4 regions of the Bacillus sp. CZDM1 genome follow, and region 1 is predicted to be linked to each of the others. Evidence: riboswitches for the same ligand, from Rfam matches in the RefSeq annotation. Region 1 holds a riboswitch; each other region holds the start of a gene.
What was found. A riboswitch is a leader RNA that binds a small molecule or an ion and turns the genes downstream of it on or off. The one in region 1 is predicted to bind cyclic di-GMP.
Positions count from the first base shown of each region.

Region 1 (8,171 bases):
TTTATTTTGTAAACCTTAATAAAAGAAGCTGCCCAAGTTTAGATTGACATCTAGTAGTGAAAATGAAAAGATAAAGTTACGTATGTTGAAAGGGTGACGGGATGAATTTATCAGAAAAGACAGTAGAAAATGTGGAATACATGATCGAACAAATTAAAGAAAAATTAAAGGTATTAAATCTTGGAGCCATTAAATCTTCACACTTTGATGAAGAAATGTATGAGGAATTAAAAGAAATCTATGAAATGGTCATGAAAAAACCTTCGTTTAGCCCAAATGAAATGCAGGCATTGGTGGAAGAACTAGGGAACCTTCGTAAGAATAAGTAAAACAGATCTCGAGGAGATCTGTTTTTTATTTATCCTGATCAGTTAATATAATCGGTCCATCCTTCGTAATGGCAATGGTATGTTCATATTGAGCAGAAAACTTACCATCAATAGTCCTAGCTGTCCATCCATTACTATCCATCTTCGTTTGGTACATTCCAGCGTTAACCATTGGCTCTATAGTAAAAACCATACCTTCTTTAATTCGTGGTCCTTTTCCAGGCAGTCCGTAATGTGGTACATCCGGTTTCTCATGAATGACAGCCCCAATTCCATGACCGATAAAGTCACGAACAACCGAAAATCCTTCCCCTTCGACATAGGTTTGAATGGCATGACCGATATCTCCAATCCTATTTCCAGGGACAGACTGTTCAATACCTTTATAGAGAGCTTCCTTTGTTACCTTTAATAAATGTTCTGTTTCTAAAGAAACTCTTCCAACAGCATAGCTCCATGCGGAATCAGCTAACCCCCCGTTATAATTGACCACCATATCGATGGTGACAATATCACCTTCTTTTAATGGTTCCTTTCTAGGAAAGCCATGGCATACCTCGTCATTAATACTGGCACAGGTAGCATATTTATAGCCCTTATAGCCCTTTTGCTGTGGGGTTGCCTTGTGTTTAGCAAGGAATTCATCAACAAACTGATCAATCTCCCAAGTTGTTACACCTGGTTTTATCATTTTTGCAATTTCTTTATGACATGATGCGAGAATTTCTCCTGCTTTTTTCATGGCATCGATTTCCCGCTGTGATTTAAGAACAATCATCCTCTTCCCAACCTTTTTTTATTATTTTTATGTATTTTTGCAGATTTGGAAACACTCTTTAATATTATCGTTATCAAACCATTATTTCAAAAAGTTTTCGCTATTTAGGAATTTTTTGTGAAAGTCAACCGTTCTTAATATGGAACTTTTTCATCTTTTCTGATAAAATTATTGTAGTAATAATAAAAATTAGGTGTGTGAGACCAATGATCGGTGATCGTGTTAAAAAACTTCGTTTAGAAAAAAAAATGTCATTATCAGAACTTGCTGAACAAGCTGGAGTTGCTAAATCCTATTTAAGCTCTCTGGAAAGAAACCTGCAAAGGAATCCGTCTATTCAGTTCCTTGAAAAAATTTCCTCTGTATTACACGTACCTGTTGAACATCTAATAAATGAACAGATTAACAAAGAAGAATTAGATAGTGATTGGATGAACATTGTAAAAGAGGCAATGGATTCTGGTGTATCGAAAGAACAATTTCGCGATTTTATTGAATTTAATAAATGGCGAATCGGTCAAAATAATGAAGAATAAAGAAAAGCGGATGGCGCCCGCCTATCGGCGACAAGCATAAGTCTAGCCGGCTGAAAGGTTGGTTTTTAACCTTTTGGACGGATTGGCTGTAGACCCGCGAGCCGATGGCGCCTAGAGTTGGACAATAAAAGAACAAAGCATACTACCATATTTGTAGTATGCTTTGTTCTTCTTTTATGTATCTTGGCGATTCTTTACTAGAACCTCTCTAACTTCGTTCTGATGGAGAAAATCAAGTATTGTTTCCTTCGAAATCCCTAGAGCTTTTGCTTCTACGATAAGAGCTAACCATTCTGCATCCATTCCACTCGTCATACCATCCGTTAGTGACACTTTCATCCACTCCTAAAATACATTTTCGTATTCCAGGCAGCCCGGCCATCATAGTAAAAAATATACCTTAGATCCTCGGCTTTGCGTCCCCATTTTTCAGTGAGTTTGCCTTTTTCTGTTTCATATTGCTCATAAATCATTGATTATTCAGTAAATTCCGTAGATAACTTTTCCTATTTCGTGATTACTATGTTCATTATATATAGTACTTTATTAGTATCGTGTTGTTTTTTGTCAAATACTTTAGTCTTTCGAACCTTTTTTTTACACAAATTCTACCAATTTTCTACATAAAAACCTTGGAGTATTCACAAAATGTAGAAAGTTTATCATTCAAATGGAAGTTTAATGGAAAATAAGGGAATTAACAGTCGAAAATAGGATGTTTACCCTAGAACTAAACTTTGAAATTAGGTTGAAAGAGCTAGAAATTACTGTGAAATTTGTTTATTTTGTGACGATTGACAATAACTGTTAACAGCATTACAATATACTAAATATTATAAATATTCAAATAATGGTGGTGATTTCAGTCTATGACAGCCATACATGTGTTGAATTTCGTAATACCAATTGCCTTTTTAGTATTTTTTGGTTTCCTTATTGACACCATGTGCAGTCCTGCAAAGTCTGATGAAAAAATTAAAGAAGAATAATTCTCTTATCCTCCTCTTCTTCACTAATAAATTTCCTTCGTTTGGGAATGATACATTCGTAGACGAAAGGAGTGTTTCATTTGGCACGTGGAGAACATTTTAATCATAAAAAGAAAGGTCATCCTGGTAATTTACCAAAGGATAACCAAACTGAAAGGCATTCAAAGGATGCCATCGGTGACGAGGAGTTCCTTGTAGTACGAGAAGCATTTAAGAATAGAGTTGAAACGGAAGAAATAGAGTAAAAGGCGTGAACTTCACGCCTTTTTTGCTTATTTTACATTATCAAATTTTTGAATGAGTTTCTTAAGATCCCATTCTTTTAGACCTTCTGCTGCCCTCTCGATGTCTTTTGAAAAGATTCGATCCTTCTTTATAGAAGGAACAAGCTCTCTTCCCTTCTCATATATCGTCTTTGTCTGGCAGGCCATTTTTTCCACCCCGCGAATCTCAACCGCCTGCATGGCACAAATGAGTTCAATTGCCAGCACTCGTCTTGCATTCTGAATGATTTGATAAGCATGTCTAGAGGCAATGGTACCCATACTCACATGATCTTCCTGATTGGCAGATGAGGGAATGGAATCGACACTTGCAGGATGGGCAAGTGTTTTATTCTCTGATACCAACGACGCGGCAGCATATTGCATAATCATCGCACCTGACTGCAATCCAGGTTCAGGACTTAGGAAAGGCGGCAGATCGTTCAACTGTGGGTTTACTAATCGCTCAATCCGTCTTTCAGATATATTTGCAAGCTCCGCTACTGCAATCTTCATAAAATCCATTGCGAATGCAATTGGCTGACCATGAAAATTCCCTCCAGAAATAACCTTTTCTCCATCATCAAAAATAAGTGGATTGTCTGTAGCCGCATTCATTTCAATTTCTAATTTTTCCTTAACATAATCAAGTGCCTGCCAGGATGCCCCGTGTACCTGTGGAATACACCTTAGAGAATAAGCGTCCTGAACACGGTATTCTCCTTGAACCGTGGTTAATAAACTATCACTAAGATACCTGCGGATTCTTGCTGCCGTATCAATCTGCTGCTGGTATCCCCTTGCTACATGAACTTCCTCAGCAAATGCATCAATGATCCCGTTTAACCCTTCCATTGTCATCGCTGCAATGAGTTCACTTTCAAATGCCAGCTGTTCAGCTTCAAGATAGCCGACCACTCCCATAGCTGTCATTGCCTGTGTTCCATTAATTAACGCAAGACCCTCTTTTGCCTCTAATGTTAGGGGCAGGATTCCTTCCATTTGAAGCGCATGGATTGACTCCATCCGATTTCCTTTGTAAAATACTTCACCTTCCCCTATCAGCACTAATGCTAAATGGGAGAGAGGAGCTAAATCACCGCTTGCACCTAAAGAACCTTGCTGAGGAATAACCGGTATGATTTCTGTATTAACCAGTTCTAAAAGTTTCTCAATCAGAATTGGCCGAACTCCTGAGTACCCTTTTAAAAGGGCATTGGCACGTAAAAGAACCATTGCTTTTGAAACAATTTCCGGAAAGGGGTCCCCCACCCCGCAAGCATGTGAGCGAATTAAATTGAGCTGTAAATCCCTGACATGCTCTTTATTGATTAATACATCACTAAACTTCCCAAATCCCGTATTAATACCGTAAACTACTTTGTGCTCGGAAACGATTCTTTCTACCGCTTCACGGCTCTTTTTTACAAGATCCATACTTTTTTCTGAAGCAAAAACCTTCTCTTTTCGATATAAAACATCTTTCATTTGATCCAATGTTAAACTTTGACCTGTTAGCATAATCATATTTCTCACCTCTACCACTTTAATAGAATAAAGAAAGAGGCTGGATTCCACATCACATTAGATTTGGAGTCCAGCCTCTTTTATTAACATATTCGAATAATATTTTGTTTTTGGATGCCTCATAGGTTATCAGTCCATTCAAATATTTTTATTCTAATAGTTATTGTATGTGATGAAAAGCTTGATTGTCAACAGAATTGTCAGAATTTTAGCACGATAATACTTTAGCACAATAATACAAAAAAGTTGAAGTGCCTATCTAAACTTCTAGATGGACACTTCAACTTTTTTAATACTTTAATCAAATTTTATCCCTTTTAATAAGTCTGCAAAGGCATTATTAATCGGTTCAGCTTCTTTTTCTTGCTGTTTTAAATACTTTTGTACAGTACGTTTATCCACTTTTCCACCAGTTTCTTTCTTGCGTCGTGCTTCAAAAGCAGATAGTTTCTCGCGATATCCACATGTACATGCGAAGATTTGACCATTACCTTCACCACGAAGTTCCATTTTCTTTTTACATTGAGGGCAGCGTGCGTTGGTTACGCGAGCAACATTCTTTTTATGACCACAGTCACGATCCTGGCAGACAAGCATTTTGCCTTTCTTGCCGTTTACCTCTAGCATTGGTTTTCCACAGTCAGGGCATGATTTTGTGGAGATGTTGTCGTGCTTGTATTTTTTATCGCTTGCTTTAATTTCTGCAACGATTTTTTTGGTATGTTCTTTCATTTCATTTATGAACACATCTTTTTTAAGTTTCCCTTTAGCAATCAGCTCAAGTTTTTGTTCCCACTCAGCTGTTGTCGCTGGCGATTTTAATTCTCCTGGTACTAAATCTAGTAACTGCCGGCCTTTAGACGTGATATAGATTTCTTTTCCACCACGTTTTTCAATTAGAAATGAATTGAATAATTTATCAATAATATCAGCGCGAGTGGCAACTGTACCAAGTCCGCCAGTTGATTTTAACGTATCTACAAGCTTCTTATCATTTGTTTCCATGTACTTCGTAGGATTTTCCATGGCTGACAGTATAGTAGCCTCTGTAAAGCGTGCAGGAGGCTTTGTTTGGCCAGATGTTTGAGCGATTAACTTTGTTATTAATACATCACCCTTTTCAAGACGAGGTAATAATTGCTCTTTAACATCATCCGTTGATTCTTCATCATCAAATCGATTTTCATACACTTCTTTCCAACCTGCATTCATTACCGTTTTTCCTTTAGCAATGAATATTTCTTCACCTATTTTTGCTTGGACTGTTAACTGCTCGTATTCAAAAGCTGGGAATAATACAGCTAAGAAACGTTTTACGACAAGGTCATATATTTTACGTTCTTTATCTGTAAACGCTGAGAATTTCACATAACCTTCCGTTGGAATGATGGCATGGTGATCACTTACTTTCCTATCATCTACAAAGGCGTTTGTTGCTTTAATTGGCTTTGCTAATACTTTATTTGCAAGAGAACGATATTCACCTGCACCACACGCCTTTAAACGCTCGGGAAGCGTACTAACAATGTCTGAAGATAAATAACGTGAATCTGTACGAGGATATGTTAACACTTTATGTTGCTCGTACAGTTTTTGCATGATATTTAGTGTTTCTTTCGCTGAATAACCAAAGATTTTATTAGCATCACGTTGTAACTCTGTTAAATCATATAGAGCAGGTGAGAATGTTTTCTTTGCTTTGCGGTCAATGGAAACAATATTTGCATCTTTACGTCCAAGTGATTTAACGATTGCATCGATTTTTTCTTTATTAAAGCTGCGACTATTACCAAACGCATCTTGCCACGTTAATTTAAGTCCATCTGTTTGAGCCTCAATGCCATAATACGTTTGAGGTTTGAAGCTCTTTATTTCATCTTCACGTGTTGCAACCATGGCAACTGTTGGTGTCTGTACACGACCACAGTTTAATTGAGCATTAAATTTAGTTGTTAATGCACGAGTTGCATTTAAACCGATGTACCAGTCTGCCTCCGAACGTGCTACTGCTGAAGCATATAAGTTTTCATAAGCTTTACCAGGCTTCAAGTTATTGAATCCATCTTTAATCGCTTTATCTGTTACAGAGGAGATCCACAGACGTTTGATTGGCTTATGAACGTTTGATTTATCAATAATCCAGCGTGCAACTAATTCTCCTTCTCTCCCTGCATCAGTAGCCACAATTATTTCATTCACATCACTACGACTTAATTGTGTTTTTACAGTATTAAACTGCTTTCCAGTTTGTTTCATGACAACTAATTTCATGCGTTCTGGAAGCATTGGAAGATCTTCTAGGTTCCATGTTTTATATTTATTATCATATACCTCAGGATCTGCTAAAGTTACTAAATGTCCCAGTGCCCAAGTGACGATATAATTGTTTCCTTCTAAAAATCCATTGCCTTTCTTCGTACACTTCAATACATTTGCAATATCACGTGCAACGGAAGGTTTCTCAGCAATTACTATACTTTTTGCCATATTTTCCGAACTCCTTTACTAACTATGTACCGTCTAATATACCATAGATTCAGTGTGGGAAAGGTATAGACACTCTTATGCACAGAAGCTCCTGCTTTTTTCTTGTATTTTCCTATTTGAGGATAGTATGATGTATTAGCTATCATACATATTGGTTTACGGAGGTACAACATGAGGATTGGAGATTGGGATCCGAATTTAAAGGTTCGCTTATTTAGCGAAGCGATGATGAACATTACGTTTTGGATGTTCTTTCCGTTTTTGACGATTTATTTCGCTGAGGCGTTTGGCAAAAATAAAGCAGGTTTTTTATTAGTATTTTCACAGATATTCTCCGTATTGGCCAACTTAATGGGTGGATATTGTGCCGATCGTTTTGGCAGGAAACGCATGATGGTTCTCTCTGCCTTTGGACAAGGACTTTCTTTTATCGCTTTTGCGGCAGCAAGTTCTCCTTGGCTTGAATCTCCTTGGGTAGGATTTATTTCCTTCGCTATTGCCGGTGTATTTGGTTCTTTTTATTGGCCTGCCAGTCAAGCAATGGTTGCAGATGTCGTTGAAGAAAAAGATAGAAGCAATGTATTTGCCATTTTCTACACGTCAATTAATATCGCAGTTGTAATTGGTCCTATTTTAGGGGCGATTTTTTATGTGAATTATCGTTTTGAAACGTTACTCTTTGCTGGTATTGTTTGTATGCTGCTTGGGTTAATATTAGCAAAATTTACGAGGGAAACCGCACCAGTACAAAAAGTCGACCCCTTCGAAGCGGAAGGTAAATGGTACTATTTCTTACAGAACCAGTTGAAAGACTATACATTAATCATAAAAGATAAAACCTTTCTACTTTTTATTATTGCAGGCGTATTAGCTGGTCAAACTTTTATGCAATTGGATTTATTATTTCCTGTTTATATGAAAGATGTAATCGGTCTTCAAACTCTGTTTTCAGTCGGAGACTGGTCATTCACTGTTAAGGGTGAGCAAGCCTTTGGAATTGTGCTTGCAGAAAATGGTTTCCTCGTTGCATTACTAACGGTTGTGATTACTAAATGGATGGGTAAATATAAAGAACGGAATGTATTTGTTCTTTCATCTGTCATTTATTCCATTTCCATTGTACTTTTTAGTCAGACTCATTGGATTTGGGGATTTATCATCGCGATGGCTGTCTTTACCTTTGCTGAGTTAATGGGAGCAGGAATTCAACAAAGCTTTGTATCCAAGCTTGCACCTGAGCATATGAGAGGACAATATTTTGC
Region 1 covers NZ_JBUESO010000009.1:120,524-128,694, reverse strand. Annotated here, with positions in the region: gene ACY3XC_RS20180 (DUF1128 domain-containing protein) at 102-329, shown strand; gene map (type I methionyl aminopeptidase) at 355-1,107, opposite strand; gene ACY3XC_RS20170 (helix-turn-helix domain-containing protein) at 1,314-1,643, shown strand; gene ACY3XC_RS20165 (anti-repressor SinI family protein) at 1,818-1,976, opposite strand; cyclic di-GMP riboswitch class I at 2,009-2,096, opposite strand; gene ACY3XC_RS20160 (hypothetical protein) at 2,713-2,877, shown strand; gene hutH (histidine ammonia-lyase) at 2,905-4,422, opposite strand; gene ACY3XC_RS20150 (DNA topoisomerase III) at 4,720-6,909, opposite strand; gene ACY3XC_RS20145 (MDR family MFS transporter) at 7,081-8,171, shown strand, end outside.

Region 2 (8,171 bases), on a different contig from region 1:
CACAACCATGTCCATTTCCACCTGGTTCAATTGGATCGTAGACGGAAACCCCGCTCTTTTGACTTAGTCCGGAAAGCGCATCGTATTCCCCAAGTATGGCGACAACGGGGCTTCCAGAACCATAACTGCCAACAAAAGCTGTATCAATGCCTGCGAGTCCTTTTTGAACTGAAAACCCCTCTGATTCAAGAGAACGACAAATGAGGTCTGCAGAACGGAACTCATCGAAACGTGTTTCGGCAAACTCCCAAATTTGGTTGCTCATACTAATCCATTTATCTTTTTTTTCGTCAATTAAATTTATAATGTGATGAATATCCATTACGCCGCTTCTCTCCCTGCTGCATTTTCAGTTGAATTTAACTTTAAGAACAAGCTTGCAATAATTGAAATGAAAAGTGATCCAATTAATAAAGTGAAAGCCCCGTTATAGGATCCATTAAATAAAGTAAGCGTATATCCGATTAGGGTTGGTGCAATCGTACCAGCCATTTGTCCACCAAAATACATGATACCAATGGTCGAACCCATTGTATTTTGTGGAAAATATTTTAACGGAAGGGCAAGTACAACCGAAAGGAGTCCTACACCAAAATAAGCCAAACAAAGGAATGTAAGTGCCATCGATATAGATTCGGCACTCATTGTAAAATATAGAGCGACCATGCCAATGATTGCACCAGTGATAATGATAAACTTTTCTTTTCCTGCAGCAATTTTATCCAATGCCCATGAGCTGAGGATAATAGCGATGATCGAACATGCAACCGGCAGCATGGAAATGAATCCTGTTTTGACAAGTTCAAGCCCACGTACGTTTACCCAATAAGAAGGAAGCCATGAGTTTAATCCCCAGTTTACCATGCTCATACCAAAGTAGATCAGCATCAGCAACCAAGCTGTAGGGTTTTTCAAAACCTTCAAATAAGATACTTTTTGTTTTTTTGCCGTACCAGTTTGTTGCGCTCTATCCGGCAAGTATTTCCAAAGTAAAAGAAGGAAAACAAACCCGAGTGCCCCAAAAATGTAGAACATTATGTTCCAGCCGACACTTTGAATAAGCACTGCTGCAAGCAAGACAGCTATGATTGACCCGATTTGAGTGGATGCAGATAACACTCCTTTTGCCCTTCCACGTTCTTCCTTCGGAAAATTTTCTGCCAATGCTACAGAACTTGCGGATGGAAAGCTTCCTTCTCCAATTCCAAATAGGAAGCGAATAATGATCAGTGAAACAAATGACCAAGCAAAGCCGGTAAAAATAGTAAAGATTGACCAAACAAGCAATGAAATAAGAATGACTTTTTTCGAACCGTATTTATCTGTCAGCCAACCTCCAAGTAATTGCATTAAGGCATAGGCAAGAAAGAAACTACTAATGACCATTCCACCTTGAGTAGGTGTTAAACTGAATTCTTTAGAAATGGCGATAATTGCTACGCTCATGGAGTTTTTGTCTAAATAATTGACAACCCATGTTAAAAATAGAAGAGTTAAAACGGTGGTTTTTGTTTTATTATTGTAAATGTTTTCTTTCATAAAAGTTCCCCTTTCATTTTCCTTTTTAGAGTTCTTTTTTAGAAACCTAAAAATACTCTATTTATTTTTAGACCTATTTAAGACATTTCTTAAAATAAATTATATCAATCATTTTTCGTAATAACAAGAAAATTCTGATTAGATGATTGATTGGTTGGTGAAGGATAAAGTTAGGAGTATAATTAGAGTTGGGAACTTACGGTTGGAGAAGGGAACGAGTATTATTATGATTAAACTTGGTGTAATCACCGCGCACCATTCTATTTTTGAAATTAAACAGATTGAACCGCTTATTCAAGATCAATGTGAGTTAACATTTATCCCATATCGTTTAATTGGCGAGATTCAAGAGCTGTATGAGCGCAATCATCTATTTTATGATGGAATTCTTTTTAGCGGGGCTTTAGGTTATAATATTTTGCAACAAAAATTTACCGAATTTACTACCCCTACCTATTTCTTAGATATTCCTGAAGGGGATTTTTATAAACGCTTGTTTTCTATTAGTAATTCTAATAAAAATTTAAACTTTGCTCGAGTTTGTATGGATTTAATAAGTGAAGAAAATAATTATATGGGGCTAAAAGGAGTGCTAAAGGAAGAAGAATTTCCTTTTTGTTTGCAATTGGAATATACAACAGCTCTTTACGAACGTGCGTTTCAGCAACATTTGTCATTATGGAATCAAGGAAAGATTGATTTAGTTATTACTCGTATAAGTAATATTGTAAATCTATTGAATCAGGCAGGCATACCAAACATTTTTATCTTTCCTTCCAAAGAGTCAATGTTAGAACAGGTGAAACATATTATTAATGAATTGCAAATTTCTAATTTGTTAGAGAATCAAGGGGCAATCGGTGTGGTTACAATTAAGGGACAAGAAAATATGTCTGACCTTGAGCTCAAACAAATCATGCTTCATAAAGCACTTTTAGAATTTAACGAAAAAGAAAATGTTTTGTCTGTTATTCAGAGAAAGCATGCAAGTTTTGAAATTATTACCTCCCAGTCAGACTTAAAAACATTGACGAACGACTTTACTACCTGTTCAGTCCTTCAGTATCTGAACGAAACACTCCCCTTTCATGTGAATATAGGGTGGGGAATCGGAACAACATTCTACCAAGCTAAGATGTCTGCTCAAACGGCAAATAATCAAGCTAAATCCATGGATTTACCATGTGCCTATGTGATTACTGCAAACGAGGAGGTAATTGGTCCATTAGGAGATGATACCTGTCTGCACTTTACGAATAAGGTTGACCCACAATTACAAAAATTAAGTGAAACATTAAGTGTTTCGATTCTTCAAATCAAAAAAATCATGGCTTTGATTTCCAAGCTGAAGACAAATGAACTTACAGCGGAAGATTTGGCTTATCAACTAGGACTTACCTTACGTCAGGCTAACCGGATTTTAAATAAATTAGAGGATAAAGGTGCTGCCAAGATATCATACAGAAAACAGGAAAAACTTAGAGGAAGACCTAAAAAGATTTACAAGATAGACTTTACAGAGGTATCTATCTCATAAAAAGTACTTATTATTGTAGCTTTGAAATAAAGATTAAAAGTATTGTTTGAACTTACACATACGGCAATTAAAAAGAATCCATTTTGAAAAAAGATTGATCAAAATGGATTCCTCTTTTTGGATTTGAATTTATTTTTTCAAAAAAATTACCAAACTATGAGAACCTTGAAACACAAAAAAAGGACGCTTTCTTTACTCAGGAAAAGCGCCCGATTCTTGTATAAGCTACTACAATAATGTTCTGATTTAGCCATTGGAATAATCTCTGTATACATTTATGAGAGAATCAAAAATATAGCTTCCACCCCTTTTAAAAAACCATCTCTACGATCTACGTATTCGATATCGTTATAGCTCCTTAGGGATTAAAAGTAATTCATTTCCTTATTGATACCCTATATATCTACTAAAAACGGGGATATTTTTTTGTCTATATGAACGAATTTTTAGGATACCTTTTAACATCCAGCAAATAAAAAAAGTCAAAATGACTGCTTATGTCGCATTGACTTTTTTAAGGATTACGATTTATTTGTTTTTCTCTTTTCAATTTCTTTTTTCACAAAAGGAATTACCTTTTCTTTTACTATTTTTTGTACTTTTGGATCATTTATTAATTTTTTTAATTTGTTTTTCAACACATTCATACCTCCGATTTATTAAATTTGGGGTTAACTAATATGGAGATGTGTACTTAAAGGAATAAAAGATTCTTCTATCATATGGCTATTGTACCTTAAGAATACACTGTGTCTTATAGGAGACAGACAACCAATGTGAAAGAAACAGATTAATTACAAAAAACAGAAATATTTGGTAACCCTCATCATAAACAAAAGCCGAACTTCCCTTATAGTAGGAAAGAATTTCCTTGTTTTTATAGGGAAGTGCTATTGTTTTAGCATCACTGTCCCATAATATATTTTGTCCAATAGTGACAAATTTACGAGGAGGGAATAATATGCATTTATTTTTTTATCACTCGGTGTTATACCACAATCGCGCCCTATAATGGAATAAAACATCAGTTTCTATTAACTTGAGTTGGGGTCTGACCCCAAAATTTAAGTGCCGATTCTAAAGATGACGTTATTTCTGTTGTCTTGCTCTTGTACATGCTTATCTCATAGATAAAAAGAATTTATCCTAGTTGAAGTAGTTTGAAATTACCCATATACCTTACAGAACTATCATATCAGAACCGCGAGAACCGTCCCCATAGTCCGCCCACTAAAAAAGAGAAGTGTTGGTAACACTTCTCCCTGCAACTCTATTCTACCATTTTCTATCTAATAACCTATCAATCCTCGACAAAAATCGGGGAGTGACAGGCACCATAGCCATCAAGCGAATTTTTCGACAATAGCGGGAATTTTGTCTACTCTTGTGATTCCTAATTCGCTGCTAAATTACATTCTAAAAAAGTGCATACTTTAATAAGCCTTCAAAACTAGGCTTTTTTTTAATATTTATGTTCACAAAATCGCTTAAGCAGCTTTCATATTGCCTTTTTCGAACACGCCAAGAAGGATCTCAAAAGGGGTCCTTTTCTTCCGTCGTTTCGCTTTTTGTCCGTTTTTTTCTACCTGTTCAAACATAACCTCTATATTGGCTAAAAGAGCCTCACCTCCTTCCATTAACGCCTGGTAAAGTGTGGCGAGGAATTCCTTTATGATGGAGAAGGCCTTAAATTCGCTTATTTCTTTCTCCTTTTTTAAGTAAAGAAGTTCTCGAATTTTAAATGCTAAAGTAGATGTGATAAGTAGTGATATAAGGGTCCCATAAAGATGGCATTCGAATCGTTCTACTTTCATTTTCTTTACTTTATTTATATCGTATATCGATTTCCATGCCTTAAATAAAATTTCTATTTGCCATCTGAGAGAATATAGAGGTTGTATTTTTTTCTTTGAAATTACATTATATGGTATATTAGTTATGAACATGTTCAATCCTGAGAGCTTTTTGGTTTGGTGTGAAAATTTCACACCATTTTTTATTTCTTTTCTTTTCCTCTTTTTTAACCTCTTTTCCGTCTGTTCATCCGTTAATTTACACAAAATGAGCCGTGGGATTTTCAGCTTTCCCTTCCCTGCATAGATATTTTCTATTTCTCTTGTCTCACCAATCTCCATCTCTTCCATTATTTTTTCTATGTCTAATCTGACGAAATTCTCCATTCCATCCTTGACATAAGCAAGTATTTTCGTTGTCGCCCTTGAAATATAATAGGCTTCTGCTTCACTAATCGATCTCAGGGTTTTATAAGAAAAATATCCTAAATCACGAATAATCAAATCAAACTTTTGGATGGTACTCATAATCTCTTCTGCAAAAACGTGATCACTATCCAACTGATCTTGTACAACAAGATGCAAAAGTTCCCCCTTAAGCAGCTCGTACTCCAGTTGAATCCTGACACCTGATTTGTGATATCCGAAGTATTTTTCCTGATAGACTGTGGCCAGTTCAAAGGAAGTGGAATCCAATATTCGGATTCGGCCAATTTTTGGATGACGAAGACTTGGGAGAAGATCGGATAAGAGCTGTTTTGAAATGAGTGAAGAAAAAACATCCTTCAATAAATTTACTCCGGCTGCGCAAAATCGTTGGTTTAACCCTTCTGTACTAAGGGAAATGTTTCTTTCGGAGGCTAAAACACCACATAATTGGGTTAACGACTTTTTTCCTGACTGATGATTCAGAAACCCGCAAAGTGCAATAAAATCCTTAGGTTTGAATTTGCTGGACCTCTGAAGAAACAAATCTTTTCTAGCCAAATCATTGAGGAAATTAGGGCTAAAAATCTTGGTCAACTCGTCGGAAATTAGTTGAAAATCCTCTTCCACTCTCAGTTTACGATTTAACATAATAAAGACCTACCTTTCTTTAGGTTTCAAAGAAAGAATAGGTCCATTTTGGTAAAATTGAAAGTTATTCGCTTAGCTTGATGGCTATGGTGACAGGCACCATAGCCATTGGACAATTTCCAATTTGTGAAACAATAATGAAATACGTTTGGTGACCGTGGCACTTAGTTTTGGTAAGCCCTTTCATCCCGAAACATTTCTAACTGGTGGTCTCCCTTTTTTGCTGCAACCATAAGGCTCATGATTAAGAGCACTGAAAAGGAACCGACGAATAGACCTGCAAGAAATATAAACATATTATTACCTCCTAATAGTGTTTTATAATTCGTAGGAAGGTGATCATATTCGGCATCTGGCTGGCCTAGTTTCACGAAACCTTAGCCCCTATAGTTTTGCGCCACCATCTTTCAATGGATTTGCCCTTTCGTACGAACTATGTATTTACCAGTTAAATATATCATTAATTACTTGCAGGTAATAGACCAATTACCCATTTAAAAATAATAAAAATACAAAAACAGATAAAATGTGCTATAATTCGACAAAATTTTTAGATTGTCTAAATTCTACAATTAACTATTCTTAATACCCCAAATCAGAATAATATCGTCTATTTTCGGAATCTCCCCACAGTCACCGGTATTCAACTAACAACGCAGGTGTTAGTTTTGAAATACACCACTAAAGGTAGTGGTATTTATCAAAAACAATAAAGCAGCCTGATAAATAATTCATCAGGCTGCTTCTTTTAGTTACTAGCAATAATAGGACTAGAAACCAACTTTGTATAAACAATATACCGGTCAGGTGCGTCCCCTATGAAGTCAAATGGGTAGCAGGTTGTTAGGGTAAGGGTTTCGTAATCGGTTGGCACCATGACGGTCATGTCGTCTGCAGGGACAATTTTAAAGTCAATGGCTTCGTAAACGAATTCCCCATATGGCGTATCAAAGGTCAGTTGTTCACCTAGTTTTAGGTTTTCTAGCTTCCTGAATACCGTATCCCGGTGTCCGCTTAAGATGACATTTCCACCTTGACCAGGCAGGGCACTGCCAGCGAAATGGCCTGCACCTTTTTTCAACTCATTGTCGTGTGTACCTTGGACAACAGGAACAGTTAAGTCAATGGAGGTAAATTGTAGTTCACCAATAGATGAACCTGGGTCCGGCAGTTTAGGCCAAGGCTGGTCAAACGTCTGATCAGGTAATTCTGGTTCGTATTCATCAACCACTTCGTGCGCTAACAAGACGGTCTGTTTTGATAAATCCCATCCAAAAAAGGCTACAATTCCAACACCAACTAGGATAAGCGCGACAGGGATGCTAAGAAGTACCCATTTCCACTTCTGAACCCACGTCTTTTTGCGCTTCTTTTTTCTTACCTTTTCCATGTTCGATTAAGCTTCAATTTCGGATTTGCGTACCAAGCGTGCTGCTGGTACAATCGCAATTCCGCCTAGTAGGATTAATAATCCGCCTAAAGCCATGTAATCTACGGTGTTGCTGTCTGTGTTAGGAAGTGGAGCATTTGGCATTGGAACGAAGGTTCCAGCTTTATCTAGTTGTTTTTTAGCTTGAACGGCACCTTTTAATGCGTTCATTTTTGCTTGAATGGCACTAATGGTTAAATCTTCTTTCTTCGGATCGACTATTGCTAGTACGTTTCCTTTTAGATCCTTTAACTGAATCACTAACGTAGATGATCCAGCCTTATAGGTTGTGATATCAATCGGATTGCCCTGCTCGTCCGTAATGGCTGCTTGAAGGTGTGCTAACTTAACGCTCTCTAGGAATAAGCGTGCAACTTCTACTTTCTGTGCATTAGGAAGATCTTCCGGATTGGCTGCACCCTTTAAAATTTGACTAACGGTTTGCGTATTAGCAAGAATTCCTTGATACTCAGCATCACTTAAATTAACAGATTGTAGATAAGCGTATAAATAATCTACTTCAGCAATATTTAACGCCTTTAATGAATCTACTAATTTTTGTGCCTGGGGATTGCTGTTACCTGCTGCAAGAACATCATTTCCTGGAAGTGCAGCAAATGCAGACAAGCTCAGGCTTAGTGCTGCGATAACAGAACCCCTTTTCAACGTTGCTTTTAAATTCAATTTTTCCACCCTCAATATTTTTATAGTTTCTATAAAAATAACATATTTTGCTAGATTTCTCAATCCAAAGTAGTAGTTAATGTAAATTATTGTAGAAATTTAAGAGACTTTT
Region 2 covers NZ_JBUESO010000006.1:20,090-28,260, forward strand. Annotated here, with positions in the region: gene ACY3XC_RS14965 (M20 family metallopeptidase) at 1-322, opposite strand, end outside; gene ACY3XC_RS14970 (MFS transporter) at 322-1,539, opposite strand; gene ACY3XC_RS14975 (transcriptional regulator) at 1,766-3,076, shown strand; gene ACY3XC_RS14980 (IS4 family transposase) at 4,564-5,946, opposite strand; gene ACY3XC_RS14985 (hypothetical protein) at 6,111-6,317, opposite strand; cyclic di-GMP riboswitch class I at 6,291-6,377, opposite strand; gene ACY3XC_RS14990 (class D sortase) at 6,695-7,336, opposite strand; gene ACY3XC_RS14995 (cell wall anchor protein) at 7,343-8,059, opposite strand; gene ACY3XC_RS15000 (VanZ family protein) at 8,159-8,171, opposite strand, start outside.
Region 2: linked by a shared signal. The riboswitch ahead of ACY3XC_RS14985 (hypothetical protein) and the one ahead of ACY3XC_RS20165 (anti-repressor SinI family protein) in region 1 are both predicted to bind cyclic di-GMP.

Region 3 (8,171 bases), on a different contig from region 1:
TACTGTTCCATCTGATCGCTCCCTTACCACTAGTCCCTTGAAAGCCAATTTCGCAGCAGTCCTACAAATTCCTCCGGCTGTTGCATGGCCATTTGTTCTACTTGCTTTTTAATGGCCACTTTTTCATCTTCCTTCAACTCAACAGGCTTAACCGGCACTTCTTGAAAAATTGGAAATGGATCGTCCTCTTCCTCTTTTGATTTTCTCCGGCGCACGAAAGCGAATAGAACCATTAATAAAACCAATCCGCCAGCACCGATAAGGGCATACTTCCACCAAGCCCATGCTGGGATGATGCTGGACTTCTCTTCTAATTTTGGCATTTCTGCTTTCCCGTTAAATTCCTGAGAGAATACGGTAATTCGTGATTGTATATCTTGATTGGTTAATGCAGGATTTGAACTTAATGCCGTTCGAACCACATTGGATATAATTTGTTGTATATTTTCCTTTGTTGCATTTGTTAAGGAGGCAGGTTTGTCTGGATCTGGCGGTTCCACCCCAACATTGATGGTCAAATCCTCAATTTTATAGGGACTTTGTACAATCTCATTTGTAATTCGATTCACTTCATAGTTCACACGTTTTTCCAATTCTTCAGAAGTATTTTCCTGGGAGGGGTTGGTACCTGCATAACCGGCAATATCCGTTTCACCCGTTCCATCCACACCGGCAGCCGTATCCTTCCCACTGTATTTTTTCGAAACCTCTTCGACGCTGACAGCAATACCTTCATTTTCAGCTGAAGGTTCAACCAAATCCTCACGTGTTTTCACTTGATCAAAATTTAGACGTACAAATGCTTGAACGAGAACTTTGTTATGACCCATAATCGTTCCGAGCATCTGCTGCAGGTCTTTTTGAATATCCGCTTCAATATCTTTCTGAATCTTCCGCTGCTGATCAAAGTTATCTAATGCACCTGTTGAGTGTTCCGGCAGGTCCAATCCTTGCCCGCCCTGGTCTGTCATGACAATATTTTCCTTCGGCAGGTTTGGCACACTTTTTGAAACCAAATGATATAAAACCTGAATTTCCTTTGGTTCTAATTCATAACCCGGTTCCAATTCAATGACCGCGGAGGCTGAGGCTTGTTCCTTCTCATCCGCTTGGACAAACAAGTTTTCCTGAGGCGTAGTTAGTACAACAGCCGCATTTTTCACCCCTTCGACATGCCGCAGCAGATCAGCGACTTCTCCTTGAAGCGCCTCTTTTTCCATAGCATCCAACTGACGATCTGTTGCCCCAAACTGCAAATCCTTTGTCATATCAAAAAAACTAATGGTACCCGTTTTCGGGAGCCCCTTTGAAGCCAATGAGACTAATAACTGATCAACATCTTCCTGTGGCACTAGAATGGTTGTCCCGTTACGATCTAGTTTATAATCGGTATATCCCTCTTGATCCAATTCTGCTTTGATATCACCAATTTCCTTTTGACTCATCTCATTTGTAAATAATGGGACATAAGTAGATTTTGATAGAAAAAAGATAGAGAGAGACAAAGCCACTATGATCGCGATAAAAGTACCAATATATAGAACTCTTCTTTTTTTACTGACCGAATTCCAAAAATATATGTATTTTTCTTTAAAGTCATGTATTTGCTGATTCATGCTCACTCCACTATTTCATCTGTAGATTTTACTAGATTTGCATTCTCATCATTTCTTGATAGGCTTCAACCGCTTTATCCCGTACTTGTGTTGTTAGGGAAACGGCAATACTTGCTTTTTGGGCTGCGATGGTGACATCGTGTAAATTTATGGCTTCCCCTTTTGCCAGCAATAGAGACTTCGATTCAAAGTCTTTTACCGCACCATTTGCATCCTGGATATACTGATTCAGCAGGGATCCAAAAGAGGAATCTGCTGTACTTTGCTGCTTATTGACTGTTGGTAAACTATTCGTAAACGATTGAATATTCGATATGTTCATCAGCTATTTCCCACCTTATCTTCCAATCTCAAGAGCTTTTACCAGCATCGATTTACCTGCATTAAACGCTGTTATATTGGCTTCATAGGCTCTTGTTGCAGCCATTAAATCAACCATTTCCTTTGTCACATCTACATTCGGCATCATGACATAGCCTTGCTCATTGCTGTCAGGGTTCGATGGATCATAGACTGCCTGAAATGGGCTTGTATCTTCGACGATTTTATTTACTTGGACTCCAGAGAGTTCTCTCTGTAAATAATTAGCAAACGACGAAGTCTGGTTAGCGGTCACTTCTACCATTTTTCGACGATATGGGACCCATTCTCCGTTAACAAATTGTCCTCTTGTTGTGTTCGCATTGGCAATATTAGAGGAAACAACATCTAACTTTAATCGATTCGCTGTTAAGGCTGATCCGCTAATCGAAAGAGATTGAAATATCGACATTATTCTCCTCACCTCGCCCTAATCGCTGTTTTTAATAAATTAAACTCTTCATTCAAACCATATGTTAACGATTGATACCAAATGGTATTTTCACTTAGCTTCGACATTTCATAATCTAAATCCACACCATTACCGCTGTTTTGAAAAACAATATTTTCCTGTTCAAGCTTTGGAGAAGGAAGACGAGATGTTTCTCCAATCTGGACATGCTTTGAGTGGGTGCGGTTCCCAATAAACTGGCCCTTTACTTCTTGCTGCAGCAATTCTTCGAAGGATACCTTGGAAGGTTTAAAATAAGGGGTATTTACATTGGCGATATTATTTGAAATGGACTTTTGACGTAAAGAGGAGGCATCTAAGGCTCTCGACATTATCCCAATCATTTGATTCATTTTTTCACCCACCTTTAAAAATCTTCTAACCTATAATGATTTCATCGCTTGTAGCCAAGTTGTTTTTAACTCCTGAAACATTCCCTCTATTTCCTTAAGAATCTCGATGTCTTTCGTCATATTCGCTTCAATCAATCTTTGTTTCATATAATCATAGAGAGAAAAAAGAGAGTTTGATGCTTCAATCCCCATATTTAACGTCACCATGAGTTCCGTAATAATTTCTTGTGTTTTCATAATCAAAGAATGAGCCTTTGCCGGATCCTTTTTCTCGATCGCCAGCTTTGCCTGATTCAGAAACTTCGCGCCGCCATTATAGAGCATGAGTGTCAGCTCTTCTGGTTTTGCCATCATGATTTGATTTCTTTGGTAGATTTCATTTGGACTTATCATTCAGATCCCCCTTTATTTCTTACTGTCATAAAAAACTCCCTTTGAAACCGAGACCCGATCTTCATATTGACTTCTAAGGTATTGTTCATTTTGTGTGTATCGAACATGATTTGTTAGTTTTTTCATCGCTTGCTGCAGCTGAATTTGAATTTTATTTTCATAAACTGAAAGTTCGGTGAGCTGCACCTGAATGATTTCGTTCACGAGGACCCTTCCAGCTTGTGCATCCAACTTATTAATCGTAGAAATACAACCTTCTCTCTGTTCGATCAATACAGGTACCTTTTCCATTTCCCCTTGATGCAAAGCATTCAATATCGACTTCGATAACTCTAAGTATTGCTTCAACAGTGTTTCTTTTTCTTCTATCATTTTTCATCACCCTTATGATTGTCATAAAGGAGATTGACAAATTTCCTTTATTCTTACCCCGAAGTGTTCTTCAATCACAACAACTTCACCTTTTGCTATCAGCTTGCTGTTCACATAAACATCAACGGGTTCACCAGCCATCTTGTCTAATTCGACAATCGACCCACTGGTTAATTCAAGAACTTCGCTAATTTTCTTTTTAGTTCTCCCTAACTCCACAACAATCTCTAATGGAATATCTAATAGCAGGTCCAAATTCATTTTTTCATTCAGGATTTGCCCAAAATCATCCGGCTCCAGTTCAGTAAACTGAAACGGTTCATTGATTATACTCTGTTGGCTGTTTCCAAGGAGTGCATCCATTTCATCTTGTGTGAGTTTCCCCTTTTCAATCATTTTTGCCTTCTCCTTCTATCAAATGCTCAATCTTAACGGCAACTCTGGACTTCTTCGTTCCTGGATGTGCTAAGAACTTCATTTCCTCATTCACCCTTACTTGCAGAGGTTCATCCACCAATTGGTTTAATTGAATGACATCATTTACGTTTAAGCCAAGTATTTCTTCCATCGTAATCGCCGCCCGCCCTAACTCCGTAATAACAGGAACAATTAAATGCTCAATCCGTCCTTGTAAAAATTCACTCTCTTCCTTGTTTTTCACCCATTTTCCATGCCCATACCAATTATGGGAGGATAATTTTGGAATAAACGGTTCTAATAATATATATGGAATACAAAGATGCATAGTTTCTTCCACTTTTCCAACTGTTAGTTGGAAAGTGATGACAATGACCGTCTCCGTCGGGATTCCCAATTGCAAAAACTGGGGATTTGTTTCCATGTTCAAAAACTTGAGCGGGAGCACCATAATATCACTCCAGGCTTTCTGCAGGATTTGAACGACTCCCTCCAGTAAACGCTTTAATACATTAGCTTCAATAGGAGTTAAGGACGACCGCCCCCATTCCGCTGCTATACCTTTGCCTCCTAAAAGCCGATCAATCATCACAAAAGCCATTTCAGGCTTTAAATCCATCGCCATTCGAAAACCTTGTTCACCTGATTCAAACACACTTAAAATCGTAGTGTCCGGCAGCTGGTTAATAAATTCCTCGTACAGCATTTGTTCAACCGCATTGACCTCTACTTGGACAAATGAACGTAACTCAGATGAAATGAAGGATGCAAGCTGATAAGCAAAATTCTCATGTATTCTGGTCAACACCCGCACCTGCTCCATCGATAACCGCAATGCTTTTTTAAAATCATATACTTTTAAATTAGCAGGGGTACCACCATGGGAATCTAAAACACGAAAGTCCATTTAATCACCCTCCTTCCTTTCGAATTGACTAAAAAAAGGCAACAAAAAAAGACGAGACTACTCCGAAGAATAGTCTCGTCCATAGCTAAATAAACTAATAGATTAGGACAATCTATGTTTCGGTAACTGGCTGGCATACTGTTTCCACAATTTAGCCCCTATAGCTTTGCGTCTCTGAGTTTCCTCAGATTTGCCTTTTTCGATTTTTGAAATATTGTACAAAAAAAGCATAACATTACAATTATTAATTTTCAAATATATTTTGTAAAATACCCCCATAAAATGACGAATAACATCGAATGTTTACGAAAAATTAACATAATATATATATTTCTTGCAAAATATGTAAAAAAAGAGAGAATATCGTCGATTGATAATCTCTCTTTATCTATTATCTTTTTAAATTCACCAATTCTTCCAATATTTGATCTGATACTGTGATGATTTTGGAATTCGCTTGGAATCCACGCTGAGCGGTAATCATTTCCGTTAATTCTTCGGATAAATCAACGTTGGACATTTCCAGTGCCCCTGAGATCATTTGTGCATTGCTTCCCTCTGTAAGTAGTGTGGCAATGGAGGCAGCATCTGCATTAGGTGTTAAAGAATACAACGACCCACCGGCTTTCAATAACCCCTTTGGATTGTCAACCGCAATGGTTCCAATTTTCAATCCGGAATCTTCACTTGTTCCATCGGGGTTGACTCCAATAATGCTGCCATTTGCATCAATGGAAAAGGTAATATATTGATCTGGGATGTTAATAGAATTGCCATCTTGACCAACCACAAACATACCATTCTGATTGACTAAATTATTACTGCTGTCTAATGTAAAATTCCCAGCTCTTGTTAAAAATTGCTCCTGGGCAGCATTTTCAACCACAAAAAATGCGTCCCCGTCAAGATAGAGGTCAGTGCCGATATTCGTTGTTGTCGGACTTCCCGGCGTGTGAAGAGTATCAATGCTTCCAACTCTTGTACCTAAACCCACCTGAATCGGATTTGTCCCACCTGATAGTGGAATGGGATTGGGACCTGGTGTTTGTGTTGGACCCGTTGCCCCTTTAATCGTCTGACTGAAAATATCTTCAAATACCACACGTCCTTTTTTAAATCCCACTGTATTCACGTTCGCAATATTGTTACCAATCACATCCAATTTCGTTTGAAACCCTTTTAATCCGGATACCCCTGAATTTAATGAACGAAGCATGTATTTGTTCCTCCTCTTATTGATTCATTTCCATTGAATGAATGGAACTTGATAGAATTTCATGGTCACCTATTTTAAAATACACTTGATTATTCTTGTAATTAATCCCTGTAACCGTTCCGCTCTCTTGTACATTGGTTTCTGGGTTTGTCCAGGAGACGTTATTCCCAAGAACATAAGAATATTGACTTAAATTATTACTTGAATCCAAGTAGGCTGTCAGTGAGTTATTCAGGTTGGAAAGCTGTTCTAATACGCTTAACTGTGCCATTTGTGCCACGAATTCACCGTCTTTTTGCGGTTGTGTTGGATCTTGGTTTTGAAGCTGTGTAACCAGTATTTTCAAAAATGCTTCTTTTCCCAGTTCTTGCTTTGGCTGGGTGCTAGTTGCTGACGCTGTGTAGGAATTAATCGTATTGATGGATGTCATGTTTTTTCCTCCCTTACACGGTTGTATTGATTTGCGAAACCCATCCGGGGTCTGTTATGTAATCGCGGTAATCTTCTTGTGCTGTCAGCTGAACGGATTCACTTCGCTTTCGCGAATCCTGCTGACCCGGTCTTCCATTCGAATCTCCCTTTTGAGAGAAAGCTCCCATAAAGCTTAACTGGGTGGAGGTTTGCTGCGTAATATCAATTTTCCCTACCTGCAATCCCTGTGTTTCTAGTGCTGAGCGTAACGCTTGGATATGAGTTTCAAGCAATTCTTTTCCTAACGGAGTACTGGTAAGAAATTCTGCTGTCAGCTTCCCATCCTGAATCGTTACTTTTACATCTACCTTCCCCAAATGCTCAGGAGTAAGAGTGAATGCAGCCTCAATCCCATCTCCCGTTCCTGTTACATTTATCGATGATTGTAAAAACTTTGTTATTTCTTGATCAAATTGGTCAGCATGTACGGTTTGAGTAGCAGGTATTACGTTCTCACTTGAGATATTCGACTGATTCATCGGTGTTGAATGGGTCAGGGGAATAAACTCTATCGGAGAGTTTTTGTTGTGTGGAACAGCATGCTGCGATTCACTTTGCCCAGAATCCTCACTAATTTGAATTAACCCAGCTAATCCTTTAACATTTTCATCTGTTGCTGTATCCATTTCTTCTGTTACCTTGAAAAATGTTACTGCATCAGTCCGTAGTTCGCCAATGTTTTCAGCTGATGGCGGAGGTTCATTTTTGAACGATTGGAGCACGGAATGATCTACTACCTGTTTCGCAACTATTGGTTCCCCTTGTGAAGGAAAGCTTTCTACTACCATGGGTTTAGAAAGAGGGTCCATTAATGGATGCAGTTGTGGAAGAAACAACTGGTTCACCAGCTCCATTGACTCCGCCTCTTTTTCTTCCATTTGCCCAATTAGCTGCAACACTGCGTCAAAACCAGTGTCCAGTTCTCCCTCTTTCCTTGCCAATTTACCTGGTTGATTCATACTGATAATTTGTATTCCTGAAAGCTGGATCACGTCCTGCCACCTACTCTTTCCTTTATATAAAAGGTACCCATTAAGCGAATTTATTCCCTGTTGTTAAGGTATCAAAGTAGCGCTGAACACCTGTTACCCAGTGATGATTAAGTTGAGTTGGATCATTGGCTGCGCCAATTGGTGCATACTTGGCCCCAATTTGTACGATCGTTATTTTCCCTTTATCTAAATAGTTTTGACGGAGATTACGGGCCATATCAAAAATGCTTTCTTCAATGGAAGAATAAGATTTTAAACCGTTTTTCCCCATCATCCCTGCCACATTAAATTTAAAGCGAGCAGCGTTAGACGTTCCATTACCCGTTTCATGGATGGAGATGGCCGCCAGAAGAGCAGGATCGATATTATACTTTTTCCCTGCTTCCGCAAAAAGGTGGCCTGTGTTCTGCAGAACTCCCTTGAGATGGGAATTAAGATTGTCTCCACCCATTTTTGTAGAAGTAAGGGAAGTAGTTTGTAAAATCTCCACTTCTGGCTGAGAAACAAACGAGTTCAAACTACTAAGGAGCAGCGATGAAATATCTAGATTACTAGTCGATTTCTGATTCAATTCAGTTTGCAGCAAAACTTGTTCAAGTAAATGCTCGAAGGAACTGCTGGAT
Region 3 covers NZ_JBUESO010000007.1:177,650-185,820, forward strand. Annotated here, with positions in the region: gene fliG (flagellar motor switch protein FliG) at 1-11, opposite strand, end outside; gene fliF (flagellar basal-body MS-ring/collar protein FliF) at 30-1,616, opposite strand; gene fliE (flagellar hook-basal body complex protein FliE) at 1,648-1,938, opposite strand; gene flgC (flagellar basal body rod protein FlgC) at 1,954-2,388, opposite strand; gene flgB (flagellar basal body rod protein FlgB) at 2,397-2,780, opposite strand; gene fliS (flagellar export chaperone FliS) at 2,811-3,173, opposite strand; gene ACY3XC_RS17435 (hypothetical protein) at 3,186-3,545, opposite strand; partial or broken gene fliN (flagellar motor switch protein FliN) at 3,567-3,815, opposite strand; gene fliM (flagellar motor switch protein FliM) at 3,934-4,869, opposite strand; cyclic di-GMP riboswitch class I at 4,988-5,074, opposite strand; gene ACY3XC_RS17450 (flagellar hook-basal body complex protein) at 5,261-6,085, opposite strand; gene ACY3XC_RS17455 (flagellar hook capping FlgD N-terminal domain-containing protein) at 6,102-6,515, opposite strand; gene ACY3XC_RS17460 (flagellar hook-length control protein FliK) at 6,529-7,548, opposite strand; gene ACY3XC_RS17465 (glucosaminidase domain-containing protein) at 7,589-8,171, opposite strand, start outside.
Region 3: linked by a shared signal. The riboswitch ahead of fliM (flagellar motor switch protein FliM) and the one ahead of ACY3XC_RS20165 (anti-repressor SinI family protein) in region 1 are both predicted to bind cyclic di-GMP.

Region 4 (8,171 bases), on a different contig from region 1:
GTTAGAACTTGTGGAGGCTCCTATTAATAGTTTAATTGCTTCCATTGCTTGAAAGGAACCAATTATATCTGTTATTGGTGACAGAACACCAATCGTGTCACAGGTTTCACCCCTGCCAGCTGGCACATGTGGAAATAGACAGCGATAGCACGGAGTAATTCCAGGTTTAATAACGGCAAACATTCCTCTTGAGCTGACGGCTGCCCCATGGACCCAAGGAATCCCATACTTAACAGCAACATCATTGATTAAGTAACGGGTCACAAAATTATCCGTACCATCAACAATGACATCAAACCCTTCTAATAATTCCTCTGCATTATCAAGGTTTAAATCTGTGATAACGGCGTCAACAGTAACAGTAGAGTTAATCGTTTTCAGCCTCTTCCCCGCTGCAACTGCCTTTGGAAGATTTAGATTAACATCTTCTTCGTTAAAAAGTGATTGACGCTGCAGATTGGAAAGGTCAACTACATCTCTATCAATTAACCTTATGTATCCCACACCCGATCGGACCAAATGATTGGCACATACTGTTCCGAGTGCTCCAACACCGACAATAGCCACCTTGCTTTTCAGCAATTTCACCTGTCCCTCTTTCCCTATTCCTGAAAAAAGAATTTGTCTTCCGTATCGTCCTAAATCGTCCATATGTGATCCTCTTTTCTATATTAGTAATACATACTAACGAGTCACGTAATCTACGTTAATTTTAATTTAAATTTAGAAAACTTTAAATATTAAATATATAAAAATAATTGTATAATAGGAATTGGGTTTATTTATTAATTTTGAGAGGAATATCCTATTAATAATTTTTACTATAAATAGGAGATAAACTTCAATTTATTAATGAAAGAGAGGGAAAAACATTGAATTTAGGTGGTTTCTTAAACAAAGAAGTGGTAGTTGATTTAACAGCAGGTACGATTAATTACAGACCTATTAACGAAGAAGCTGCTACAAAGTACATTGGCGGCCGAGGTCTTGGAGTTAAGTATGTACTTGATAACGGTCCTGAAGTGGAGCCATTATCGCCTGAAAACATGCTTTGTATCATGACTGGTCCTGTAACGGGCTCACGTTCTTCCATGAGTGGACGTCTTTGTGTTGTTACGAAGTCTCCGTTAACAGGTACTGTCACTGATTCTCATATGGGAGGATGGACCGCAGCACGTTTAAAGTGGGCAGGGGTCGATAATATCATCCTTACAGGTAAAAGCGACAAGCCTGTTTATCTTTATATCGAGGATGGTAAGGCGGAACTGCGTGATGCATCAGAACTTTGGGGCAAAGGAACAAGAGAAACAGTAAAAACGATGCAGGCAAGATACGGTGAACAAGATCTTAGTGTCATGACGATTGGTCAAGCCGGTGAAAACACAGTTAAGTTCGCCTCTTTTATTAACGAGCATGACCGAGCTGCTGGACGTGGCGGAACAGCCGCAGTTGCAGGATATAAAAAATTGAAAGCGGTTGTAATTAAGGCACCTCAAAAAGGGAATATGCCACAGCCTAAATTAGAAACTGAATATAAAGAAGCGAACAAAAAGGCGGTAAAGGCAATCCTTGACGGAGGATTAACAGCACCCAATAAAGGCGGCCTTTCCGTATATGGCACGAATGTTTTAACCAACATTATCAATGAAGTCGGTGCACTTCCTACCAAGAATTCTCAGTTCACACATTGGGAAGAAGCAGAAAAGCACAGTGGTGAATATGTAAACCAGCATTTGCTTGTTAAAAACAATACATGCCATGCTTGCCCTGTAGGCTGCAAAATCGAGGTTGAAGTAAAGGATGGCAAGTATAAAACAAGAGTCGAAAGCTTTGAATTTGAATCCTCCTGGTCACTTGGCTCGAACTGCTTATTAAGTGATGCGGAAGCTATCTCTTATTTGATTGACCAGTGTAATGAGTATGGACTTGATACTATAGAGCTCGGCCATTGCTTCTCTGTTACAATGGAAGCCTACGAAAAAGGGTTAATCACAGAAGAACTCATCTGGGGCGATGCCGATTCTATGATTGATTTAACAAAGAAAATTGCATTCCGTGAAGGCTTTGGCGGCATCCTTGCAGAGGGTCCTGCAAAAGCAACAGCTTCTTGGGGTGCACCTGAGCTTTCTATGTCTGTAAAAGGACAGTCGATTCCTGCCTATGATCCACGTGGAATTCAAGGTATTGGTCTTGGTTATGCAACAAGTAACCGCGGTGCCTGCCATTTACGCGGATATACGGTTGCGAGTGAGATTGCTGGTATTCCAGAACCAACAGATCGTCTTAAGCCTGAAGGAAAAGGTGAGTTATTAAAAATATTCCAAGATATGCTTGCATTCTCTGATTCTATGAATATTTGTAAATTTTCCTCCTTTTCTGAAAACGCGGAGCATTATGCAGAACAATATAGTGCGATGACTGGTATTTCGATGACAGCTGATGATGTGATGAAGGCTGGAGAAAGAATTTATAACCTAGAGCGTTATTATAATAACCTCGCCGGGTTCGATAAGGAAGAAGATGACTATCTTCCAAAACGATTCACTGAAGAGCCTGCCTCTGGTAATAGTGCTGGGGAAGTTAGCAGAATGGATATCATGCTTGGAGAGTACTATCAAGTACGCGGCTGGGAAAACGGAAAAGTTACCGAAGCAAAACTTCGGGAGCTTGAAATCATCGATTCGGAAAATCAGTTAGTATAATAAATATTCGAAGGCTTCTGCATATTTTGCAGAAGCCTTTTGTTTTAGAAATTTAACTATCCGCCTATCCTCCTGGTTTTCACCCGATATCTATTGATAAGCTCTTTTAGCGTCATATCATCTGAAGCATTAAAGCGAATATGTACAGAATTGACTTTAAATGTAGAAGTAATTGAAAGCTCTTCTTCCCTAACTATTTCTCCGCACCATTCATTAGATTTATAAACATAGGGGAAATCATCTGTCATTTGTTTTCCGCCTAACTCTTCAAAATACATTCCAAGATGCTTCCGATTGATTCCACGAAACTCCAATTCCTGCTCTGGCATATTAACCACCTGCAACTGGAGGAAATAACGCAAATTGATCGGTTTCTTTTACTATGGTTTCAAGACCCTCCAAATGAATAATATTTCTTCCGTTTATAAAAACATGAACAAATGGAAGCAGTTGTTTTTCAAGTGTAAATATTTCATTCTTTAAATCAGGAAACATTTCAACCATTTTATCTAGTACATCAATAACACGTTGACCATCCGGGTTAACCTCTACTCCAACTCCGCCGCAAATTTCCCGGAGATTAGCAAAAACTCTAACTAGCATATGAGACACTCCTCTCCCCTTACTTAAATAGTAAAACTATTTGCAATTCTTGTCATCCTTTTTTGTGCATAAAAAAGGAGCTGCCAAGAAACCGGACAGCTCATTTAAATAAACAGATATTATACATAAAAAATGGACATTGGTAATTTATCAAAACCTAAGTAGAGTACAAGCAAGAACGCGATAGCAAACTGTATCCACAAAACGGAAGTTTTTCTGTTTTGTGCAACCTTACTAAGGATCATTTCAAAAAGGCCAATTACCCAAATCCCTACGACTGCTTTTAGTATATACAACAAATCAATATTGGAAAGCATGAATAGTAGTCCAACACCTGTTGCAATTATCAATAAATAAAGAACTCGCAGTATCATTTGGACAATTTTAGCGCCCTTTTCTTTTCCGCCTTTTAGTAAAAATATAGCGACAATAAATAAAATTAATGCCAAAACCCAAGCTGTTACGTGACCATGAATCATTTATTCTTCCTCCTATGTATGCAATGCTTATAGCAACACTATCATACCATAGGCATCCCTAAAATCCTAAAAAAAAGAAGGTTCTAATAATAAGAACCTTCGAGAGGATTAACAGAAAAAATATCTCTAAGCACAATATTTTCCCCTTCGATTCCCTGAACCTCTGTTATCTTCGTGATTTTTCTTGTTCCATCATTTATTCGTGAAAGGTGGACAATGATGTCAATAGTACTGGCGATTTTTTCCCTAATCGCTTTGATAGGCAAATTCATCCCCTCAAGATAGGCAATGATTTCCAAGCGATCAATCATATTACTTGGACTGCTGGAGTGTCCTGTTGCAAGAAAACCATCAAGTCCTTTATTCTCTGTCCGGAGTATTTCACGTCCTGCCTTTTCACGAACATCTCCAATCATATTCCTTTCCGCTTTTGGGATGAAAGTGGAAAGAGCATTGACAAGGGTTGTTTTACCAGCCCCTGTTCCCCCGCTTACTAGAATATTTAATCTAGCTTTAACACATGTACAGAGGAAGAGAGCCATTTCTTTTGACATGGTCCCATTACGAATTAGATCCTGCAGCTCTAAAGGTTTCCATGAATTCCTTCTATTAGTCAGCCTTTTCGACTGGTACAATTTGTGCTCTGCACCTTGTCCCTGATTATTTTGTTGAACCTGTTTTAATAGTCCCATACAATGCCACCCGCCTTATTCTAGTTTTTTTGAAAACCGCTTTGATCACAAAACATAAAGAAGAAACGATCGGTTTGGCAGGGTTGTTGAATTAGAATAGAAATAACCCCGCCTTTACCGAAAGGGGGGTTAACAATGTAGTACAACAATCCACATAGACATCCCTATGTATATATTGCTGCAGCATAGTAAAACACCCTGTTCTTTCGGTAACTGGCTGGCGTAGTGCAAATGCACCTTAGCCCCTTTAGCTTTGCGTCACTGATTTTCACCAGTTTTGCCTTTATCGAGAATCAGTGTTTTTATTTTCCGACTGACCTCTTAAACACATCATAAGTCCTTTTCTCTTTATCTTATATCCTACTAATATACCATTTTTGATAATTATATAGGTATTTATACCTAATCCTATTATTTTCCCAACATACAACGGTAATATTTTCAAAAGGAACACTTTTTACTTTTATTGGGCGAATGAATCACATTACACCAACCCATACATACGATATTAGGAGAAAAAAAGGTGAAGGGTGTTGTTTATGCCAGCGATTGTAGGAGTTGCTCAAGTCATTTCACTTGGCAGCAGTTCAGTTTTTCATATTGGAGATGTCTATAAAATCATGCCATTTTCATCCGCAAGAACTTTCTCCGGGGCTGGGTCCTTTAATACGGGTGAAAGTTTAAATGTTCATAATAATAATTTAAGTAATACGAACACAAATGATTCAGACGGTATTGATCAAGGAATCTTCCTTAATGCCTAAGGAAAGGTTGGTTTTTAAATGAATTTTTATATCCAGCAATCCATTCAAATAAATTTCATTAAAATTAACAGTATTACAAATTCCTCTGTTCTGCAAATTGGCAGCGCGGGAATTATTAAACCTGCTTCTTATCTATATAACACTGGCGGTTTTAAAGCTCCAGCCCCGACAGCAGGAGGCCCTCAAACAACAAACGGGCAAACTAGCAGTGTTGCAGTACCTTTGGGCGGCGCGGGAAGAGAAGAAGCTAAACAGTGAGGTGATGGTATGTATCAGGATTATTCACAACTTCTTCAATGGGTCCAAATGACTTTACAAACACAGGAAAAGAGAATTGCCATACTGGAACAGACCATTCAAAAACTACAGGAAGAAATGAAGCAATTAAAGGATAAGCCTAGTATTAAGGTTGATAAGATTGAATATAAATTCGATCAATTGAAGGTTGAAACTCTTGACGGAACATTAAACATTGGGCTAAACCCATCGGATTTGGCAAATATTGAAGATTTCGCTGTTCAAAATCAATCGATAAATACACCCATACATCCTAAGGCACAAATGCAGCGGTCTATGAAAATAGAAGAATCTATTTATCATTATTTAGAAACCGACCTGCCAGCACTATTTAAGGAAACTCAAAATCAATTAAATGTAAGTTTAGACGACTCCTATTTAGACTTTATCAAACAAGATATCTTGAAGCAGCTTCCAGCTAGGATAGATTATCATATTCAAAATTCTTCAGCCTCTAACCGTGAAGGTGAAGTTCATACAGAGGAAAGTATAGTTGAATTAATTAAACAGGAAATCAGAAAAGGTATTTTAATATTTATAAATCATTTACCAGAGAACGTGAAAGGAATGAATACACAGAATGAACTTTGAAGTATATAATCGTGAACTCAATGTAGATACCATAAGAATTATGGGAGTAGCAAGTTCTTCACTCGTATTTGTTGGCGACACCCAAACCATTCAATTAGCTTCCACCTTTGACACTCCTGCAGAATCACTTATAATCGGACCATTTGTCCCATTATTTTAGGCAGGCTTAAGAATATGCTCCAGAGAACTTCTGTAGTAAATGCCATTAAAGTGAACTCGGCTTCCTTTGCCTCTACCATTCAACTCGGAGATTCCCGAATCATTAATGGTTTTTCACGAGCCTTAGCTGTTCAACGGGAAGCTGATGTATTCTATGCCAAAGAAGGAAATTTTTCAAGATTTCCTGTTTTTTCAGAACCAATTCCTTTACTGCCAATCAACGAAAAAATAACAATTTCCACTCATAATACTCTTCCTGTCATTAAGGTCAATAATATCTCCATCCTCGCAATGTCTTCCGCTGCCATTCTTCATGTCGGAAACAGTGAAATCGTCTCAATGGAAGCCAGGGTTAAACATATCAGGCAGCTATTCCATAAAGACAATGAACAAGGCAATTGACTTTTGAATAGGATATCACATAATTTGTAAGTGTTAATAATGAAAAGGATGTATTAAAAATGCCAGCGATAATTGGTCCAGTTCAGATTGTTAATGTAAGCGGTGGAGTTGTACAGTTCGGGGATACAGTCTATATCTCTCCAAAAAGTGCCTCAAAGACCAATGCAGGTTCTGGGGGCTTTAATACAGGGGGAATTATCTTTACAGCCAACGGAATAAGCGGTACAAATGTACTTGATGCCAATTTGCTCGACCAGCCAATAGGCGGGAATAACTAATTAACGACATAAACCACAGTAGGTTTATGTCGTTAATTTTATTATTCTAAATTTAGAATATGAGCGCCGTCAAAGAAGAATAGATATCTTTCATTGACTTTTCGCTTCCAGATTTGTTCCAATGCTTTTGTATATAAATTGATTTGCAATCGGTATCGCTCTTCTAGTATTGGTTTAGCTTGAATAAATCCACCCTTGTAACGGTCAGAAATGCCATCTGATTTAAAGTCAATAAGTACAAGTCCATTCTCATCCTCAAAAACACAGTCGATTATCCCTTGTACAAAAACAGATTCATCTTCATCTTTCCATGCTGGATAGACTTCTGATGCAGGCAATGAAAGAGTAAAGGGTATTTCTCGATTGACCACTTTTGCATTCATAATCCTTTTGCCTAAATCTGACTCGAAAAATTCTACAATTAGCTGGGTATTAATGGCCTCTGCCTGCTCAACCGTTAACAGTTCATCGGTAACCATCCGCTCTACTTGAGCCTCAATGTTCTCTAACGTAACAGGTCTTGTCAAATCGACATGCTGCATGACCATATGGAGGGCTGTCCCTCTCTCAGCAGGGCTCAAGGACTTTTCCTGCATAAACTTAGGACGTTTCGTGATTGATTTTTTAAACTTACTCAGCAATTCGGTACCGCTCTGCTCATCAGACATTTCCCGCTGACGCTTCATTTCTGAAACGGATTGCTTGGAGCGATGTGTCGAGGCATTGGCAAAGGAATATTCCCATGTTAATCGAGACATAATTTCTTCCCCAAAGGGAGAAGTTTTTGGAATAATTTCCTTTTTTTCTACCCGCTCTAGTATAGTGTCTGTTTCCATATTCTTAATGATTTCCTGGCTTTTTACTTCTTCAGCACTCATTACTGTCATTTTCCATGCCGAAGGGTGACAGGTAATCTCGGTTGGAATAAGCGTATTATCAGATTTTCTGAATTCTTGGCTATCCTGATGCCGAATAAGCGCTGGCCCAATCCAATCCATATAACAGCCGGCCGCTGCTCTTTCATAATCCTTAAGAAGCCAATCTGTATTCGCAGTTACATCATTCCACTGTTCTATTTTTTTATCTGCATCCTTCAAGGTGCCTATTAAATAAAGCTTTTCTTTCGCCCGAGTCAAGGCCACGTATAGAACCCGCATTTCTTCTGCCAGCATTTCCATTTTCTTTCGACGCTTAAATGCGATTT
Region 4 covers NZ_JBUESO010000008.1:155,712-163,882, reverse strand. Annotated here, with positions in the region: gene ACY3XC_RS18845 (ThiF family adenylyltransferase) at 1-651, opposite strand, end outside; gene ACY3XC_RS18840 (aldehyde ferredoxin oxidoreductase family protein) at 873-2,702, shown strand; gene ACY3XC_RS18835 (MoaD-like domain-containing protein) at 2,759-3,031, opposite strand; gene ACY3XC_RS18830 (ubiquitin-like small modifier protein 1) at 3,033-3,305, opposite strand; gene ACY3XC_RS18825 (YisL family protein) at 3,425-3,784, opposite strand; gene ACY3XC_RS18820 (ATPase, T2SS/T4P/T4SS family) at 3,868-4,476, opposite strand; cyclic di-GMP riboswitch class I at 4,682-4,768, opposite strand; gene ACY3XC_RS18815 (spore germination protein) at 5,016-5,240, shown strand; gene ACY3XC_RS18810 (spore germination protein GerPB) at 5,259-5,498, shown strand; gene gerPC (spore germination protein GerPC) at 5,508-6,128, shown strand; gene ACY3XC_RS18800 (spore gernimation protein GerPD) at 6,118-6,288, shown strand; gene ACY3XC_RS18795 (spore germination protein GerPE) at 6,303-6,689, shown strand; gene ACY3XC_RS18790 (spore germination protein) at 6,749-6,967, shown strand; gene addA (helicase-exonuclease AddAB subunit AddA) at 7,009-8,171, opposite strand, start outside.
Region 4: linked by a shared signal. The riboswitch ahead of ACY3XC_RS18820 (ATPase, T2SS/T4P/T4SS family) and the one ahead of ACY3XC_RS20165 (anti-repressor SinI family protein) in region 1 are both predicted to bind cyclic di-GMP.